DNA from 2 places in the Exiguobacterium sp. R-17 genome. Region 1 is predicted to be linked to the other one. Evidence: riboswitches for the same ligand, from Rfam matches in the RefSeq annotation. Region 1 holds a riboswitch; the other holds the start of a gene.
The links. Region 1 has a riboswitch for S-adenosylmethionine ahead of ACN9MT_RS12285 (methionine ABC transporter ATP-binding protein). Riboswitches for the same ligand answer to the same signal wherever they lie in the genome.
Positions count from the first base shown of each region.

Region 2: another riboswitch for S-adenosylmethionine. It lies ahead of ACN9MT_RS13260 (methionine ABC transporter ATP-binding protein); the one in region 1 lies ahead of ACN9MT_RS12285 (methionine ABC transporter ATP-binding protein).

Region 1 is NZ_CP184372.1:2,323,235-2,326,445, reverse strand. Features, by position in the region: gene ACN9MT_RS12295 (PLP-dependent cysteine synthase family protein) at 1-521, shown strand, start outside; gene ACN9MT_RS12290 (bifunctional cystathionine gamma-lyase/homocysteine desulfhydrase) at 514-1,680, shown strand; SAM riboswitch class I at 1,738-1,842, shown strand; gene ACN9MT_RS12285 (methionine ABC transporter ATP-binding protein) at 1,921-2,943, shown strand; gene ACN9MT_RS12280 (methionine ABC transporter permease) at 2,940-3,211, shown strand, end outside.
Region 2 is NZ_CP184372.1:2,519,878-2,523,088, reverse strand. Features, by position in the region: gene ACN9MT_RS13265 (methionine ABC transporter permease) at 1-599, opposite strand, end outside; gene ACN9MT_RS13260 (methionine ABC transporter ATP-binding protein) at 589-1,602, opposite strand; SAM riboswitch class I at 1,688-1,792, opposite strand; gene ACN9MT_RS13255 (aminotransferase class I/II-fold pyridoxal phosphate-dependent enzyme) at 1,855-3,042, opposite strand; gene ACN9MT_RS13250 (alpha-glucosidase) at 3,191-3,211, shown strand, end outside.

The DNA of each region.
Region 1 (3,211 bases):
TTCCGAATAGTTACGTTCCGTTACAATTCGAAAACGAAGAGAACCCAGTCACGTATCAGCGGACACTCGGTCCTGAGCTGATTGCGGACTTACCGCATATCGACTGGTTCGTTGCCGGTTGTGGTTCAGGTGGTACGTTCGCCGGAACAGCGGACTTCTTAAAACAACGTCTCGGTACAAAAGCAGCAATCGTCGAACCGGAAGGCTCCGTCTTGAACGGTGGTCCAGCCGGTCCGCATAAGACAGAAGGTATCGGTACAGCGAAATGGCCAAGCCTCGTTCCGCGTGAACTCGTCGACGAGATTCATACGATTTCTGACCGTGATGCATTTGACGCGGTTCATACACTCGCTGCTCGCGAAGGATTACTCGTCGGTAGCTCAGCAGGGGCAGCGCTCGTTGCTGCGCTTGATATCGCAAAGCGTCACCCCGGCAGTACGATCGTCACCGTCTTCGCAGACAGTGCCGAACGTTATTTAAGCCAACAAATCTTTGAAAAGGTGGACGAAACTCATGCGTAAGAAGACAGCATTGATTCATGGAGGAACAGGTGTCGATCGGGCAACAGGAGCCGTCACACCTCCAATCTATCAAACAAGCACATACAAGCAAGATAAAATCGGTCAACTTAAGGACGGATACGAATACTCACGGACAGCGAACCCGACACGGACGAGCATCGAACGATTGATTGCGGATCTTGAAGGCGGCGCACGTGGTTTTGCGTTCGGTTCTGGGATGGCAGCGATTCATGCTGTCTTCCACTTGCTTGAGTCTGGCGACCACATCGTCATGACGGACGACGTCTACGGTGGTACGTTCCGTTTGATGCAACGCGTCTTACCGAAGTTCAACATCCAAGTAACGTTCGTCGATACGACGGATCTTGCGGCAACGGAAGCAGCGATCCAAGACAATACGAAGATCGTCTACGTCGAAACGCCGACGAATCCGTTGTTGAAAGTAACGGACATCGCAGCAATCGCAACGATTGCAAAACGTCACGATCTTAAACTCGTCGTTGATAACACGTTCGCGACACCATACCATCAACAACCACTCGCACTTGGTGCTGACATCGTCTTGCACAGTGCGACGAAATACATCGGCGGACATTCAGACGTCGTCGCTGGACTTGTCGTCGTCAAAGATGATGCGCTTGGCGAAGAGATGCACTTCATCCAAAACTCGACAGGCGGCGTGCTTGGACCGCAAGACAGCTTCTTGCTCGTCCGTGGTCTACGTACGCTCGGTATCCGGATGGATGCGATCGAAGAGACAGCACATGATCTCGTTGCGTTCCTACAAGCGCAAGACATCGTCTCGAACATCTTCTACCCAGGACTGGCATCACATCCTGGTCACGACATCCAAGCGAAACAAGCGACTGGATTTGGTGGGATGATCAGCTTTGATGTCGGTTCAGCAGCGAACGCAGAAAAACTCGTCGAGGCGACACACTTCTTCACACTCGCTGAGAGTCTTGGTGCCGTCGAGAGTCTGATTTCGGTGCCGGCACGGATGACGCACGCGTCAATCCCAGCAGAACGTCGGGCAGAACTCGGCATCACGGACGGTCTCGTCCGGATTTCAGTTGGACTTGAAGACGCGGAAGATTTGAAAGAAGACTTAACACGTGCTTTCACGTTCCTCGAAAAAGTTTCTGAAAAAACTGTTTGACAACAAAAATAACCCCTGCTAATATTCAGAATATATTCTACAAACTTAATACCGAAACTCTTATCGAGAGTGGTGGAGGGACTGGCCCGATGAAACCCGGCAACCGCGGATCTGATCCGAAGTGGTGCTAATTCCAGCAGACAAAAGTCTGGGAGATGAGAGCAAATGGTTTTGTGTACTGAAAAGTGCGCGCGTTTGCTCTAAAACGCGCGCACTTTTTTTATTTTAGGAGGGACAGTTGTGATTCGTTTACAAGACGTAGGAAAGATTTATCGCTCAAAGCGCGGAGCGGTCGAAGCCGTCGCGAATGTCGATCTGACAATCGAACGCGGTGAAATTTTTGGAATAATCGGTTATTCCGGAGCAGGGAAATCGACCTTGATCCGATTGTTGAATATGCTCGAAGCACCAACGAGTGGTTCGATTCAAATCGATGGTGTCGAAATGACATCACTGAAACCAAAAGAATTACGAGGCGTCCGCAAGAATGTCTCGATGGTCTTCCAGCACTTCAACCTACTCTGGTCACGGACTGTTGAAGAAAACATTATGTTCCCACTCGAACTCGGTGGCTTCCCGAAGGCTCGCCGCAAGGAACGGGTCGCGGAACTGATCCAACTCGTTGGTTTGGATGGACGCGAAAAAGCTTATCCGTCGCAATTATCCGGTGGTCAAAAGCAACGTGTCGGTATCGCTCGGGCACTGGCATCGAACCCGGACGTTCTCTTATGTGACGAGGCGACAAGTGCACTCGACCCGAAGACAACGGACTCTATCCTTGAGTTACTCGTCGACATCAATGAAAAATTGAAACTGACGATTGTCTTGATCACACACGAGATGCACGTCATTCAAAAAATCTGTCACCGGGTCGCCGTCATGGAGGCCGGTAAAATCGTCGAACAAGGACCGGTCGCAGAAGTCTTCCGTCATCCGAAGCAAGCGATGACGAAGGAATTCGTCAAACAATTGACGTCGCCATCGGAAAACGAGTTGACGTTCGCGAAACTCCGCGAACGCTACCCAACCGGAAAAATCGTTCAGTTGACATTCGTCGGATCGACGGCGGAAAGTCCGATCCTCGCGGAAGTCATGAAGGATTCACCCGTCCTGTTCAATATCATCGGCGGAAACGTCGGTCAATCACAGGAAGGGGCGCTCGGTACGCTGTTCATTCAGTTAATCGGGGAAACAGAAGCAACACAAACGGTCATCACGAAGCTTCAAGCCAGTGATGTTGAAGTGGAGGTGGATCACCGATGATTTCATTCTTTGACAACCTAGACTGGGACATGGTGTGGGAAGCGACAGGCAGTACCGTTTATATGACGGCAATCGCTGGGGTTTCGACATTCGTCCTCGGTTTGATCATTGGTTTACTATTGTATGCGACAAACGAAGAATTATTGTTCAAGAATCGGGCGTTTTATTCAGTGCTGAGCTTGGTCGTCAACGTCTTCCGTTCGATTCCGTTCATCATCTTACTGATCTTATTGATTCCATTTACGACAGCGATCGTCGGTTCGTTCCT
Region 2 (3,211 bases), 200 kb from region 1:
AGGACGACGATCGTCACGATCATGATGAGATTATCATAGCGATAGTAGCCGAAGCGGATCGCGAGGTCACCGACACCTCCGCCGCCGACGATACCAGCCATCGCCGAGAAGCCGATCAAACTGATCGTCGTTAGCGTGATTCCCTGAATGATGCCAGGGAGTGCTTCTGGTAAAAGGATACTGACGATGATCCGTAATGGTTTCGCTCCGCACGCTTCCGCTGCTTCGATCAAACCAGGTGGAATCTCACGCAGTGATGTTTCAACGAGTCGTGCGAGAAACGGAATCGCTGCGACACTGAGGCTGACGGATGCTGCTGTCGGACCAATCGTATTATCAAGCAAGAACTTCGTTAATGGAATGAGGGCAACAAGCAAAATGATGAACGGCAAGGACCGGACGATGTTGACGACGAAGTCAAGGACACGTCGGATGGCAATGTTTTGAAAGAATAAACCGCGGTCGGTGACGAACAGGAGAATCCCGAGTGGAATCCCGACGACCAATGCGAAGGCAAGCGAAATGCCAACCATCCACGCCGTCTCACCAAGTGCCTTCAACAACTCGGGTAACATCGTTTGTATACGATCAAGCCACATCCTGAATCACCTCGAGTGTATGAAGTTCCGCCGCAAGCCAGTCGAGGGCAGGTGCGATTTGATCGGAGGATCCCGTCAAGCTGACGATTAGGACACCAAAAGCGACGTCTTGGATGTAATCGACTTTTCCGTGCAGGATGCTGACCGAGATATCGTATCGACGGATGGCTTCCGATAACGTACTTTCACCGGTCTTCTCGCCCGTGAACTGCAGGCGGATGATCTTTCCTGGTGTCGCTTGCAAGATGCGTTCCGGTAGCTCGATCTGGAGTGCCGTGTCGACGTAATGTTGTGTCACCGGATGTTTGGCTTGACTGAACAAATCGTATGTAGAGGCGACTTCGACGACTTCCCCTTGCGACATGACCGCGACACGATGGCAAATCTGTTTGACGACATCGATCTCATGCGTGATGAGGACGATCGTCAATCCAAGTCGTTCATTCAAATCTTTCAACAAATCTAAAATCTGCAGCGTCGTGACCGGATCAAGGGCAGAGGTCGCTTCGTCACATAACAAGACGGTTGGATCATTCGCGAGTGCCCGGGCAATCCCAACGCGCTGTTTCTGTCCGCCGCTCAACTGACTCGGGAAGTTCGTCTCGAATCCTTCGAGTCCGACGAGCGAGACGAGTTCACGGATCCGTTCCGGAAAATCTGCTCGTTTGACGCCAGCAGCCTTCAGTGCAAAAGCAATGTTATCTGCGACATTACGCGACTGGATCAATTGGAAATGCTGAAAGATCATTCCTGTCCGCAAGCGAAGTTGACGCAAATCTGCTTTTGACATTCCGCCGAGCGAGACACCGTCGACCTTTACCGTTCCTTGTGTCGGATGCTCGAGACCGTTGATCAGACGAAGCAACGTACTCTTACCGGCACCGGATTCACCGATGATCCCAAAGATTTCTCCTTTTTGAATCGTCAAATCGACATCTCGTAATGCGAAAATCGGGGTCCGGTCTCGGACGAACCGTTTCGTAATCTGTTTGAATTCAATCATCTGCTCATCTCCTTGTACAAAAAAAAGTCGCTTTTTCCTAGTAGCAGAGCAACCAGAAAAAAGCGACGAAAGTGTAAGATTTCGTAACTTATCTCTCAGAATGAATCCATTCTGTAGGATGTGGCACCGTTCCTGATAGGTGGTTGCCGGACGTCGTTGGGCCTAATCCCTCGGTCGCTCTCGATAAGTAGTTATGCTGTTGGGATTTACTTTAACGGAAATGATTCCCATCTGTCAAATGTTTTTTCAGAATTATTCCGCAACAGGTGTCCGGAACAGGTTGAGCGTTCCGATTCGGTCGACGGCCTCCTCTAGCCGTTCGACGTCAGCAATTAAGCTGATCCGCACGTATCCTTCGCCGTATTCACCAAAGAATGATCCAGGGGTCACGGCGACGTGTGCTTCGTCAAGCAGATGATCCGTGAAGCTTTGGGACGTGTATCCTTCCGGCACGGGGAGCCAGACGAAGAAGGAACCGCCCGGTCGTGGTCCACTCCAGCCGATTGCATCGAGTTTTGCGAACAACGCATCGCGTCGCGTTTCATACAAGCTACTTAACTCGCGGACGCACGTTTGGTCACTCGTCAGGGCAACGGTCGCTGCATGTTGGATCGGTGTGAAGGCACTGACGTAGAGATGTTCCTGATACGTCTCGATGCTTGAGATGACGGACGGATTTCCGATCGCGAAAGCGATTCGGAAGCCAGACATGTTGAAGCGTTTCGAGAGTGAGAACAACTCGATTCCAACATCTTTCGCCCCTTCCGTCTGCAAGAAGCTTCGTGTCGGACCGTCAAAGCTGATGCCACCGTAGGCTAAATCATGGACGACACAAACATCATGGGCATCCGCGAAGGCAACTGTCTGTTCGAAGGCTTCTGCTGTCGCTGTCGCACCTGTCGGATTACTCGGGTAATTGAGGAACAACATCCGGGCGCGCTCGACATCTGTCGTATCAAGTAAATCGTAATCCGGCAGGAAGTTATTTTTCTCAAGCAATGGAAGCGTAATCGGGTAAGCACCAGCAAGTGCTGCTCCAGACAGGTAATCCGGGTACCCCGGATCCGGGACGATGACACCTTCTCCAGGATTGACGATCGTTTGTGGTAAGGCGACGATTCCGGCTTTACTACCGAGAAGAATTGCGACCTCGGTTGCCGGATCGATTGTGACGCCGAATTCGTTCGCATAAAAGCTCGCGACGGCTTGCTTTAGAAAATCATGTCCACGAAATGGTGGATATTGAAGGTTTGTTGGCTCATCGATCGCCTGTTTCAAGGCGTCGAGAATATGTACGGGCGTCGTTTGATCGGGTGTTCCTTGACCAAGGGTAATGACATCATGTCCGGCAGCTTTCACAGCACCGATCCGGTTCGCAAGTTCAGCGAAAACGGGAGCAGGAAGCCGATCGATGGCGATGGATGGAGCGAAATGTTTCATGGATGTGTGCCTCCTTCGTAGTATTGTCGTCAAGGATAACGAATATTCAGTCAAAAGAAAAGAACTTTTTTGAAATTCAAAAAAATCGTCCAATAAACAGGTACAGATATGTGGAGCGGGAATAGAGAGTAGGGAAAGGAGTGAGGAGATGAAGCGAGCTAGCTGGAAA